Linked DNA regions of Lichenibacterium dinghuense. The protein of the gene in region 2 interacts with the protein of the main gene of each other region in a pairwise test. Links are inferred from orthologs where the notes say so. Each region holds a gene or a part of one and is shown on either strand. Other genes may lie near its edges.

Region 1 (4,058 bases), 130 kb from region 2 along the record:
GACCAGCAGGCCGAGCACGACCGAGCCCATGGGGCCGGCGTAGCCCGAGGCCGGGGTGACGGCGACGAGGCCCGCGACGGCGCCCGACGCCATGCCGAGCAGCGACGGCTTGCCCTTGATGGCCCATTCGGTGAACAGCCAGGACAGCACGGCCGCGGCGGTGGCCACCATGGTGTTGACGAAGGCGAGGGCCGTCGTGCCGTTGGCTTCGAGGTTGGAGCCGGCGTTGAAGCCGAACCAGCCGACCCACAGCAGCGAGGCGCCGATCATCGTCATGGTGAGCGAGTGCGGCGGCATGGGCTCGCGGGGGTAGCCGATGCGCTTGCCGATCAGCACGCAGCCCACGAAGCCCGCGATGCCGGCGTTGATGTGCACCACCGTGCCGCCGGCGAAGTCGAGCGCGCCGGCCTGGGCGAGCCAGCCCGCGCCGGCCGTCACGGCGTCGAGGTTCGCCTGGGCGGCCTTCTTGGCGGCGTCGTCGGTCGCGGCGGCGAGCGCCTTGGCGGCCTTGATGATGTCGTCCGGAGCGGCGGTCGCCCACACCCAGTGCGCCACCGGGAAGTAGATGATCGACACCCACAGGAACATGAACAGCATGACGGCCGAGAACTTCATGCGGTCCGCGAAGGCGCCGACGATCAGCGCCGGGGTGATCATCGCGAAGGTCATCTGGAACACCATGTAGGCGTATTCCGGGATGACCGTCTGGGGCGAGAAGGTGCCGACCGTGGAGGTCGCGTCGATGCCCTTCAGGAACACCTTGTTGAGGCCGCCGATGTAGCCCTGCCAGGCGCCGCCGTCGCCGAAGGCGAGCGAGTAGCCGTAGACGACCCAGACCACGCCGACGAGCGACACGATCATGAACACCTGGCTGAGCACCGCCAGCATGTTCTTCGAGCGCACGAGGCCGCCGTAGAACAGCGCGAGGCCCGGCACCGACATCATCAGCACCAGCGCCGAGGAGATCAGCATCCAGGCGGTGTCGCCCGGGTTGGGCTTCAGGGCCGCCGTCGCGGTGGCGACCGCCGGGGCGGCCGTGGTGGCCGCCTCGGGGGCGGGCGTCTGCGCCAGGGCGGTGCCGGCCATCACCAGCAGCGACACGGCGGCCAGCCCGAGCGCCGTTCGCGTTCGTGCGGACTTGAGGAAAGGCGGCGTCGCGGGGAGCGACGGGGGACTGAACGTCATCGATGGACTCCGGTGGGCAGTGGGTCAGCCGAGCGCCGCCGCGGCCACGCGGGCACGGCCGGTCGCGCCCCCGCGGTGCGGGGGGCGTCGATGCTCGACTGGCGATGGGAGGGGACAGGCTCGCCGAGCCCGCCCGAACGGATGGTCAGAGGGCGTCGGCGTCGGTCTCGCCCGTGCGGATGCGGACGGCCTGCTCGAGCGTCGTCACGAAGATCTTGCCGTCGCCGATCTGGCCCGTGCGGGCCGTCGCCGTGATGGCGTCCACGACCTGGTCGAGCAGCTCGGCCGCCACCGCGACCTCGATCTTCAGCTTCGGCAGGAAGCTCACCGCGTATTCGGCGCCGCGGTAGATCTCGGTGTGCCCCTTCTGGCGGCCGTAGCCCTTGACCTCCGTGACGGTCAGCCCGTGCACGCCGACGGCCGTCAGGGCATCGCGGACCTCCTCCAGCTTGAAGGGTTTGATGATGGCCGTGACAATCTTCATCGCAGGATCCTCGGACTTCGGTCCCGCCCCGACCCTCTCGGGCCGAGGCTCGCGTGGGGACCATCCGCCGCGCGAGATCGCGCGGCAGCGTTCGAGCACTCTTTCAAGCCCCGTGCCAAAGTTTAGCCGCGGCAAAGGCCGAGGAGCGGCCGGCCGTTCCGGCGCACTTGTGGCGGAATCGAGGCTGAATGCCTGTTAATTAGGCAATCTGCGCGCGTCAGGAGCCTCGACCCGGTCAGTCGTGGTCGCGGAGCCGGATCAGGCCCTCCTGAGCCGTGGAGGCCACGAGCACCCCCGACCGGTCGAAGATGGAGCCGCGCGCGAAACCGAGGGCGCCGGACGCGCTCGGGCTGTCTTCGGCGTAGAGCAGCCACGCATCGGCCCGGACGGGGCGGTGGAACCAGACCGCGTGGTCGAGGCTCGCCGCCTGGATCGCGGGATCGAAGACGGTGCGGCCGTGGGCGGAGGTCGCCGTGTCGAGCAGCGTCATGTCGGACATGTAGGCCAGCAGCGCGGCGTGCAGGGTGGGATCGTCGGGCAGCGGGCCGCCCGCCCGCATCCAGACGGCCTGCCGGGCCGGGTGGGGCCCGGGCGGGCGCCGCGCGAAGCGCGACGCGTCGACCGGGCGGAGCTCGACGGAGCTGTCGCGGCCGAAATAGTCGCGCACGGCCGGCGGCAGGCCGACGAGGGCGCGGAGCTCGTCCGGGCCGGGCAGCGCTTCGGGCGGCGGCGCGTCAGGCCGCGGCGCGGCGTGGTCCAGCCCGCCGGGCTCCGGCGCGTGGAACGACGCCGACATCTCGAAGATCGCGCGGCCGTGCTGGCGCGCCACGCAGCGGCGCGTGGTGAAGCTGCCGCCGTCGCGCAGCCGGTCGACGGCGTAGTCGATCGGCTCCTCGGGGTCGCCCGGCAGTATGAAGTAGCCGTGCAGCGAGTGAGGCGGCCGCCCGGCGGCGGTGCGGGCCGCGGCCACCAGCGCCTGCGCGACGACGAGGCCGCCGAAGATGCGTCGGCGCCCCACGGCCGGGCTGCGGCCGGCGAAGCGGTCCGGCCCGGCCTCACCGAGGTTCAATGCAGCGACGAGGTCGGCGAGCGTGTGGGCCACGGCGGCGTCCCGCGCTCAGTCCCGCTTCACGTGCTCGACCGACTCGGCGAGGAGTTCGGCCATGCGGTGCCGGATCCGGTGTTCGCTGATCCCGAGCCCGTGCTTGTTCAGATCCTCGCCGAGCCGGGCCGCGACGGCGTCGTCGCCCCCGTTCTCGATCGCGACCGCCAGGAGCCGCCCCGCATAGGCCTCGGCCTCGTCGCCGCTGAGCCCGAGCTGGTGGGCCGCCCACAGGCCGAGCTCGCGGTTGCGGCGCGCCTGGGCGCGGAAGGCGAGGTCCTGGTCGTGGGCGAACAGGTTTTCGAAGGCGCGTTCCCGATCGTCGAAGGTCGTCATGGGGCGAGGCTCCCGGGCCGCGGGGCGCGGCTGGCCCGTTCCGAACGCGCATCTTGCGGCTCGGATGCGCGCTGCCCAAATCTTGCGCTTCAGCGCGCCCCGGCGGGCCGCGCCGCCCGGCGCGCGCCGGGGGCGGCGTTGTGCGGGACGGTGCGATCCGCTAGGCTGCCGCGGGGTCGGTCAGACGGGGCGCTCCATTCCCCCCTGCCGCATGCGGCTTCGATGTTGCAACGACGTCGCGCGAGCCGGTCGAGCGAGCGTGAGTGAGGAGCCCGACCGACCCATGGATTTTCTCAAGCCCCGGTTGACGCCAATGAACCGCCGCCGCCGCATCTACGAGGGCAAGGCCAAGGTCCTCTACGAGGGTCCCGAGCCCGGCACCCTGATCCAGCACTTCAAGGACGACGCCACCGCGTTCAACGCCAAGAAGCACCAGATCATCGACGGCAAGGGCGTCCTCAACAACCGGATCTCGGAGTACATCTTTCAGCACCTGAACAACATCGGCGTGCCGACGCACTTCATCCGTCGGCTGAACATGCGCGAGCAGCTGATCAAGGAGGTGGAGATCATCCCGCTCGAGGTGGTGGTGCGCAACGTGGCGGCGGGGTCTCTGTCGACGCGCCTCGGCATCGAGGAGGGCACGCAGCTCCCGCGGTCCATCATCGAGTTCTACTACAAGAACGACGGCCTCAACGACCCCATGGTGTCGGAGGAGCACATCACCGCCTTCGGCTGGGCGTCGCCGCAGGAGATCGACGACATCATGGCCCTCGCTATCCGGGTCAACGACTTCCTGTCCGGCCTGTTCCTGGGCGTCGGCATCCGCCTCGTCGACTTCAAGATGGAGACCGGGCGCCTGTGGGAGGGCGACCTGATGCGGATCGTCGTGGCAGACGAGATCTCGCCCGACTCGTGCCGGCTGTGGGACGTGAAGTCGAGCGACAAGAT
Region 2 (4,480 bases):
GCAGCGCCTCCACGGCGCCGTTCGACTCCGACGGGGCCACGCCCTGGGCGGATGCGTCCGAGGCCGGGGCTCCGTCGCGCAGCACGTCGTCGGCCTCGGGTGCCGTCGCCTCGACGTTTGAGGTGTCGGCGGGGTCGGTCATCATGCTGTCTCCAGGGAAGGCGAGGTCGGCCCCGATATCGGAGGACGGGGGTCGGAAATCAAGCGTCGGCGGCCGAGGGCGCACCCGGAGGGGCGGGCTCGAACACGTCGCCGAGCACGCGGCGGATCACCTCCTGGCGCGCCGGATCGGTGATCTTCGCGCCGAGGAGGTCGGACACGTAGAAGCTGTCGACCGCCTTCTCGCCGAAGGTCGCGATGTGGGCCGAGGCGATGTTGAGGCTCAGGCCCGCCAGCGCGCGGGTCAGGTCGTAGAGCAGGCCCGGCCGGTCGACGCCGCTCACCTGCAGCACGGTGTGGCGGCGCGAGGCGGCGTTGTCGACGATGATCTTAGGGTGCAGCGCGAAGGCGGCGCGCCCGCCCTTCGGCGACGCGTCCTTGGCCGCCACCATGTCGTTCAACCGGATCTGGCCGCGCAGGGCGCGCTCGATGCCGGAGGCGATCCGGCCGGCCCGCCGCATCTCGTCGTCGTCCTGGTCGAAGGCGCGGGACACGCTGACGGTGTCGAGCGCGAGCCCGTCCTTGGTGGTGTAGATGTGCGCGTCGACGATGTTGGCGCCCGCGCTGGCGCAGGACCCCGCGATCACGGACAGCAGCCGCGGGTGGTCCGGCGCCACGATGGTCAGCTCGGTGATGGAGCGGAACCGGTCGGTGGCGACGTCGCTGGCGAAGCCCTTGCCCTGCTGCCACAGCGTGCGGATCAGCCGGGCGTCGCGGATGCGGTTCGCCTGGCCGGTGCGCAGCCAGTAGGGCGCGTAGTGGCGGGCCACGTAGGCGCGGAACTCGTCGTCGGGGAACTCGGGTAGGGCGGGGCGGAGCTGGTCCTGGGCGGCCAGCACGCGCGCGTGCCGGTCGAAGTCCGGGCTGTCGCCGCTGAGCAGCGTCTCGGTCTCGGTGTAGAGGGTCCGCAGGAGTTGACCCTTCCACCCGTTCCACACGCCGGGGCCGACCGCCTTGATGTCGCAGATGGTGAGGATCATCAGCGCCTTGAGCTGCTCCACCGTTCCGACGATGCCGGCGAAGGTTTCGATGGTGCGGCGGTCGTTGAGGTCGCGGCTCTGCGCCGTGTTGGACATGTCGAGGTGGTGCTCGACGAGCCAGGCGGTCAGCTCCGTCTCCTCCTCCGACAGGCCGAGCCGCGGCGCGAGGCCCCGCGCCAGGGCGGCGCCGGCCAGGGAGTGGTCCTCCTGCTTGCCCTTGGCGACGTCGTGCAGGAACACCGCGAGATAGAGGGCGTTTCGGCTCGCAACGGTGGGCATCAGCTCGTTGGCGAGCGGGTGGGCCTCGCGCGAGCGCCCGGCGTCGATCTCGGCCAGGATGCCGACGGCCCGCAGCAGGTGCTCGTCCACCGTGTAGTGGTGGTACATGTTGAACTGCATCAAGGCGACGATGCGGCCGAACTCGGGGATGAAGCGCCCGAGCACCCCGGCCTCGTTCATGCGGCGCAGCGCCGTCTCGGGCGCGCGGCGCGAGGTCAGGATATCCATGAACAGGCGGTTGGCCTCCGGGTTCTCCCGGAGCGACCGGTCGACCCGGCGCAGCGACAGCGTCACGAGGCGCGTCGCGTCGGGGTGGATCGGCAGGTCGTAGAAGTCCGCCACCGCGAACAGGCGGATGAGGTTGACGGGGTCGCGCTCGAAGACGTCGCGGCGGGTCACCGTGATGCGGTCGAACTCGACGCGGAAGTCGTTGGTGCCGGCGATGGAGCGGGTGCGCCGCTTGAGGCCCTGGACGATGCGGTCGAGCGCGGCGGGCTGCGGCGCCTCCCGCTCCTCGATGGCCGAGCACACGATGGCGGTGAGGTCGCCGACGTTCTTCGCCACCAGGAAATAGTGCTTCATGAAGCGCTCGACCCCCGACAGGCTCGGGCCGGTGCCGTAGCCGAGGCGGGCCGCGATGCGGCGCTGGTAGTCGAAGGACAGGCGCTCCTCGGCGCGGCCCGACACGACGTGGAGCTCGCAGCGGACGCGCCACAGGAACTCCTCGCAGCGGCAGAACAGCCGGAACTCCTTGGCGGTGAACAGGCCCGCCCCGACGAGGGCGGAGGGCTCGGCCACCCGGTAGGCGTATTTGGCGATCCAGAACAGGGTGTTGAGGTCGCGCAGCCCCCCCTTGCCCTCCTTGACGTTGGGCTCGACGAGGTAGCGCGACGCGCCGGCGCGCGTGATGCGCGTTTCGCGCTCGGCCATCTTGGCGGCGACGAACTCGCGCGCTGTCCGGGCCTGGACGTCGCGGTCGAAGCGCAGCTGCAGGTCGTCGAACAGGGCGGCGTCGCCCAGGATGAAGCGCGCTTCCAGCAGGGCCGTGCGGATCGTCATGTCGGCCTTGGCCTGCCGGACGCATTCGTCGACCGAGCGGGTCGAGTGGCCGACCTTCTGGCGCAGGTCCCACAGCACGTAGAGCATGGCCTCGACCACGCTCTCGCCCCACGGCGTCTGCTTGTAGGGCAGCAGGAACAGGAGATCGATGTCGGAGCCGGGCGCCAGCGTGGCGCGGCCGTAGCCCCCGACCGCGACCACGCAGAGCCGCTCCGCCGTGCTCGGCCGGTCGAGCGGGTACACGTAGCGGACCACGTAGGTGTAGAGCGAGCGGACGATCTCGTCCTGCAGCGTCGCGAGCCGCGACGCGCAGCGCAGGCCGCCGTGGTCGGCCGCGAAATCGCTCAGGATGGCGGCCCGCCCGGCGCCGAGCGCGGCGCGGAAGCGGTCCACGACCGCGCGGCGGAACGCGGCGTCGTCGGGGTGTTCGGCGCGCAGGAGGGCGATGTCGGCGTCGAGCTGTGGGCGGTCGAGCGCTGAAGCTTCGGCGGTCGGAGCGGCATCGTGGCTTTGCAGGGCGAGGCTCATGGCCCGTGTCTATCGCACCTCCGCACCCGGCCCAAGCGCACCGGGGCCGGCCGCGCCGACCCCGCTCGGGCGCGTTCGTCATTGCGGCCGCATCGTGGCGACGTGGCCGGCCTCGGCCGGGCGGATGGTCCGGGGCGGATCGGAAGCCGGAGGCGGAGTCGAGCCCGCCCGGAAGGGCCCGCGGTGCGCTTCCCGACTTATCAACAGCCTGTTTACGATAATGGGCAAATGGGTCGTTAACCATACCGGCCGCGCAAGAAATCGGTATACATAACAGAGGGTTAGGGGGAAAGCGCAGAATCGGCCCGCTGAGATCGGGATTGACGGGCCCGATTCGGGCCCGGAGCCGGGTTGAATCGTCCCGGCCGTCGGAACGCCGCCTGTCAACGGCTCCGGAGCGTTATCCCGTTGGAATCCCGGCCGTTAGGGACTGTGGCGGGAGGCGGGCGCATTCCCGAAATCGGACGTCTCGGGGCCGCCGCATCGGAATCGTCGCGGGAGTCGGTTGCCCGCCCCGGAGGCCGGAGGTAGCTTGAATTCACCGGCGGGGCGCCGGTCGTCGGCGTCCCCACGGTAGATGTTCTCAGATTCCTGGCACATCCTGTTGAAGTCCACGGCGCCAGCCTAGACTCGGTAGAACCCCTGGTTCGCACAAAGATGTTGGAGGTTCCTCTTCGAGTTTGCGTTTGATTCAGGCGTTATTGCTAAAACTCGATCGATCATTTGAGCCCCGAGGCCGGACGCTCGATGGTGACTCACCCGGAAGAGCATGGCATCGACTGCTGAAACACTCCGATCCCTTCGCCGCCATCGGCGAACGACCAAACGATAGAGCCCTCCGGGCCGCTTCCCATCCCGCGCTTCGGAAGGCCACTCGAAGCGCGGCGGTGCCGGAGCCGGCCCCCGCCATGAAGCCCGCCGGGCGCACCTGCATACGACTTTCGGTCTGAGATGCGGCACACATCCCACGCCAGAAAGAACACCACCCAGATGACAGCGCGAAACGATGCCACCCGCGTGGTGGACCACGACGCCATCCTCGACACCGTCGCTTCGCTTCAGCCTTCCCGTGGGAACGAGGGGAGCCAGAGCGCCGCTCCCCGGACCGAACAATGGTCCAACGCCTGCCGCCGACTGCGCGCCGAACTCGGCGAGGCTGTGTTCAGCGCCTGGTTCGCCCGCCTCGACCTCGACCGGATCGAGGACGACACCGCCTACCTGTCGGTGCCGACCAACTTCCTGAAGACCTGGATCCAGTCGCACTACGTCGACAAGCTCTGCTCCACGCTGGCCGCCGAGGCCCCCGAGGTGAAGCGCTGCGTCGTGGGCCTGCGCGCGTCCGGCCGCGCCGCCGCCAAGGCGGCCCCCGCGGCCGTCGTCGAGGTCGGCGAGCTCGCGCCCGAGGTCAAGGCGGGCTCGCCCCGTGCCGTGGCCCAGGCCAAGTGGGAGCCGAACGCCAAGGCGGTCGCCGCGTC
Region 3 (3,771 bases), 3.5 Mb from region 2 along the record:
ACACGGTGGGGATCTGCGCCAGCTCCGCCTTGGGCAGGTCGTAGAGGTCCTTGTCCATCGCGGCGCCGGGGTCGATCTTGTTCCGGATCCCGTCGAGGCCCGCCATCAGCATCGCCGCGAAGGCCAGGTAGGGGTTCGCCGCCGGGTCGGGGAAGCGGACCTCGACGCGCTTGGCCTTGGGACTGTTGGTGTAGGGGATGCGGCACGAGGCCGAGCGGTTGCGCGCCGAATAGGCGAGCAGCACCGGCGCCTCGTAGCCCGGCACCAGCCGCTTGTAGCTGTTGGTCGACGGGTTCGTGAAGGCGTTCAGCGACTTCGCGTGGCGGATGATGCCGCCGATGTACCACAGGCACTCCTGGCTGAGGTCGGCGTACTTGTCGCCCGCGAACAACGGCACCCCGTCCTTCCAGATCGACTGGTGCACGTGCATGCCCGAGCCGTTGTCGCCGAACACGGGCTTCGGCATGAAGGTGGCCGACTTGCCGTAGCTCTGCGCGACCTGGTGGACGCAGTACTTGTAGGCCTGCATGCCGTCCGCCATCAGCGTCAGCCGGTCAAACTTCATGCCGAGTTCGTGCTGGGCGGACGCCACCTCGTGGTGGTGCTTCTCGACCTTGACGCCCATCGACGCCATGGCGGCCAGCATCTCGCCGCGCATGTCCTGCGCCGAGTCGAGCGGCGGCACGGGGAAGTAGCCGCCCTTGGTGCGGATGCGGTGGCCGAGGTTGCCGCCCTCGTAGACCGTGTCGGTGTTGGACGGCAGCTCGATCGCGTCGAGCACGAAGCCGGTGTTGTAGGGGTCGGCCTTGAAGCGCACGTCGTCGAAGACGAAGAACTCGGCCTCGGGGCCGACGAAGACGCTGTCGCCGATGCCGGTGGACTTCAGGTAGGCCTCGGCCTTCTTGGCGACGCCGCGGGGGTCGCGGGCGTAGGGCTCGCCGGTGGCGGGCTCCAGCACGTCGCACACGATCGACAGGGTCGAGGCCGAGAAGAACGGGTCCATGCAGGCCGTCTCGGGGTCCGGCATGAGCGTCATGTCGGACTCGTTGATGGCCTTCCAGCCCGCGATCGACGAGCCGTCGAACATCACGCCTTCGGCGAACAGGTCCTCGTCGACGATGGAGACGTCGAAGGTGACGTGCTGCCACTTGCCGCGCGGGTCGGTGAAGCGGAAGTCGACGTATTTGATGTCCTGGTCCCGGATGGCTCTCAGGACATCCTGTGCGGTCTTCATGCTGTGCTCCGGTGCGGGCGCGCGGGGACGCCCCGCCGGCCGGAGGACTACAAGGCCCCGCGCGGCCGGCGCAAGGCCCGCCGCCGCCCGGGCCCGTCAGATCGCGTCGTTGCCGGTCTCGCCGGTGCGGATGCGGATCGCGCCCTCGATGGTGGACACGAAGATCTTGCCGTCGCCGATGCGCCCCGTCTGCGCCGCGCGGCGGATGGCGTCGACGGCGCGGTCCACGAGGTCGTCGCCGAGCACGATCTCGATCTTCACCTTGGGCAGGAAGTCGACCACGTATTCGGCGCCGCGGTAGAGCTCCGTGTGCCCCTTCTGGCGCCCGAACCCCTTCGCCTCCGTGACGGTGATGCCCTGCAGCCCCACGTCCTGCAGCGCCTCCTTCACCTCGTCGAGCTTGAAGGGCTTGATGATGGCCTCGATCTTCTTCATGCGGGGTCCAACCTGTGCCGGGGCGCGAGCGTTGCGGGACCGGGCGCCGCGGGGGCGGCCCGGCCGATGCGCGGAGCTTAGCATCGCCCGTGCCACGCGCGCGACGGCTGATTCAGCCCGACGTGTCGGGATCGTGGCGAGAACCGCCGGTTTCGCGGGCGGTTCCGCCGACTGTGGGAGTGCGGCCGTGCAGCGCCCGATCGAGATCCTCACGCCCGCCGAGATGGGCCATGCCGACCGCCTCGCGGCCGCCTCCGGCACGCCGGGCCCTGTCCTGATGGACCGGGCCGGCCGCGCCGTCGCCGACGCGGCGGAGCGCATGCTGGCCGCGCGGGGCGGCCGGCGCGCCCTGGTGCTCTGCGGCCCCGGCAACAACGGCGGCGACGGCTTCGTGGCGGCGGCCGAGCTCCGGCGGCGCGGCTTCGCGGTGGACGTGGCCGCGCTCGCGCCGCTTGAGCATCTCCGGGGCGACGCGGCCGGGGCCGCGGCCGCCTGGGCCGGGCCGGTCGGCGACGCCGCCGGGGCCGACCCCGTCGCGCACGACCTCGTGGTCGACGCCCTGTTCGGCGCCGGCCTGTCCCGTCCGCTCGACGGCGCCGCCGCCGTGCTGGTCGAGCGCGTCGCGGCCGCGCGGCGGCCGGTGCTGGCGGTCGACCTGCCGTCCGGCCTGTCGGGCGAGTCCGGCGCCGCCCTGGGCCCCGCCGTCCGCGCGACCGAGACCGTGACCTTCTTCCGCCTGAAGCCAGGCCACCTGTTGATGCCGGGTCGCGAGCGCTGCGGGCCGGTGACGCTGGCCGACATCGGCATCGACCCGGCCGTGCTGGACGGCATCGGCGCGACCCTGTTCCACGATCTGCCGGACCTCTGGGAGCGCCACTACCCGCGCCCCGCCGCGGCCGGGCACAAATACACCCGCGGGCACCTCGTCGTCGTGTCGGGCCCGATGCCGACGCTCGGCGCCGCGCGGCTGTCGGCCCGCGGCGGGCTGCGGATCGGCGCCGGCCTCGTCACGGTCGCGAGCCCCGCCGACGCGCTGGCGATCCACGCCGCGCAGCTCACGGCCGTGATGCTGAAGCCCTTCGACGGGCCGGAGGCCTTGGCCGGCATCCTCGCCGACGCGCGTCTCAACGCCGTGGTGATGGGGCCGGGCCTCGGCCACGGCGCCGACGCGCCGGCGCTGGTCGCGGCGGCGCTGAAGCCCCGCGGGGCGCCGCGCGCGGCCGTGCTCGACGCCGACGCGCTGACGCTCTTCGCCGGCCGGGCCGACGATCTGGCCGCGCTGGTGCGCGGGGCGGGGGGGCCGGTGGTGGTCACGCCGCACGACGGCGAGTTCGCCAGGCTGTTCGACGGCGCCGCCGGCGTGCTCGATGCCCCCACCAAGGTCGAGCGCGCGCGGGCCGGGGCGCGGCGGCTCGGGGCCGTGGTGGTGCTGAAAGGGCCCGACACGGTCGTGGCGGCCCCCGACGGCCGCGCCGCGATCGCCGGCGAGGACGCGCCCTGGCTCGCCACGGCGGGGAGCGGCGACGTGCTGGCCGGCATGGTGGGCGGGCTGCTGGCGCAGGCCATGCCGGCCTTCGAGGCGGCCTGCGCCGCCGTCTGGCTCCACGCCGCCGTGGCGAACCACCACGGCCCCGGGCTGATCTCCGAGGACCTCCCCGAGGCGCTCCCGGCGGTGCTCCGCGCGCTGTTGGCGCGGTACGGCGGACGCTGACGGGGCCGCGTCCTCCTTCCTCTCCGTGATCGTCGGCCGGCATGGACGGCAACGGAGACGCGCAGCCGCGGACGGGCGTGGATGCGGCAGCCCACCCGCCCACCTCCGTCCCGTTCCGGCACATTCCCGTCCGGCCCCCGATTTGCGGCTTCGCCCCCGCGCGGCGCTCCGCCGTGCCGTTTCGGCGAGGTTGCCATGCGTTTCGTGCCCGTCGCCGCGGTCCTGCTCGGGACGGCGGCCCTCGCCTTCGCCCGTGCCGCGACGGTTGCCCCCGAGGCCGCCCTGCCGGTGTGGGCGCTCTTCACCTTCGCGGTGTCGGCTTTCCGCGAGCCGCTGCGCTGAGCCCACTTTTTTGCTGCATCGGGCCGGGGGCGTTGATAAGACGCTCCGT

Evidence for each region. Proteins that work in one complex are often made in the same cells at the same time.
Region 1: the proteins of L7N97_RS02245 (region 2) and L7N97_RS01630 interact in binary tests that used the Escherichia coli proteins (3 or more experiments, as listed by UniProt). The link is inferred for Lichenibacterium dinghuense from one-to-one orthologs.
Region 3: the proteins of L7N97_RS02245 (region 2) and L7N97_RS18930 interact in binary tests that used the Escherichia coli proteins (3 or more experiments, as listed by UniProt). The link is inferred for Lichenibacterium dinghuense from one-to-one orthologs.

Annotation. Positions count from the first base shown.
Region 1 is NZ_JAJLMN010000001.1:346,923-350,980, forward strand. The notes cover bases 1-2,974. They hold L7N97_RS01630 (P-II family nitrogen regulator), read right to left. Parts: upstream 1,670-2,974; coding sequence 1,331-1,669; downstream 1-1,330. Other genes in these bases: L7N97_RS01625 (ammonium transporter), read right to left, coding at 1-1,086; L7N97_RS01635 (acyl-CoA thioesterase), read right to left, coding at 1,905-2,771; L7N97_RS01640 (DUF1476 domain-containing protein), read right to left, coding at 2,787-2,974. Outside these bases: more of L7N97_RS01640, read right to left, coding at 2,975-3,107; purC (phosphoribosylaminoimidazolesuccinocarboxamide synthase), read left to right, coding at 3,391-4,058. UniProt on the Escherichia coli protein: Involved in the regulation of nitrogen metabolism. Regulates the activity of its targets by protein-protein interaction in response to the nitrogen status of the cell.
Region 2 is NZ_JAJLMN010000001.1:474,883-479,362, reverse strand. What follows is about bases 1-3,396. They hold L7N97_RS02245 ([protein-PII] uridylyltransferase), read right to left. Parts: upstream 3,006-3,396; coding sequence 201-3,005; downstream 1-200. Other genes in these bases: grpE (nucleotide exchange factor GrpE), read right to left, coding at 1-145. Outside these bases: chromosomal replication initiator protein DnaA, read left to right, coding at 3,996-4,480.
Region 3 is NZ_JAJLMN010000001.1:3,964,883-3,968,653, forward strand. What follows is about bases 1-2,687. They hold L7N97_RS18930 (P-II family nitrogen regulator), read right to left. Parts: upstream 1,670-2,687; coding sequence 1,331-1,669; downstream 1-1,330. Other genes in these bases: glnA (type I glutamate--ammonia ligase), read right to left, coding at 1-1,234; L7N97_RS18935 (NAD(P)H-hydrate dehydratase), read left to right, coding at 1,857-2,687. Also shown: more of L7N97_RS18935, read left to right, coding at 2,688-3,380; L7N97_RS18940 (hypothetical protein), read left to right, coding at 3,576-3,722. UniProt on the Escherichia coli protein: P-II indirectly controls the transcription of the glutamine synthetase gene (glnA). P-II prevents NR-II-catalyzed conversion of NR-I to NR-I-phosphate, the transcriptional activator of GlnA. When P-II is uridylylated to P-II-UMP, these events are reversed.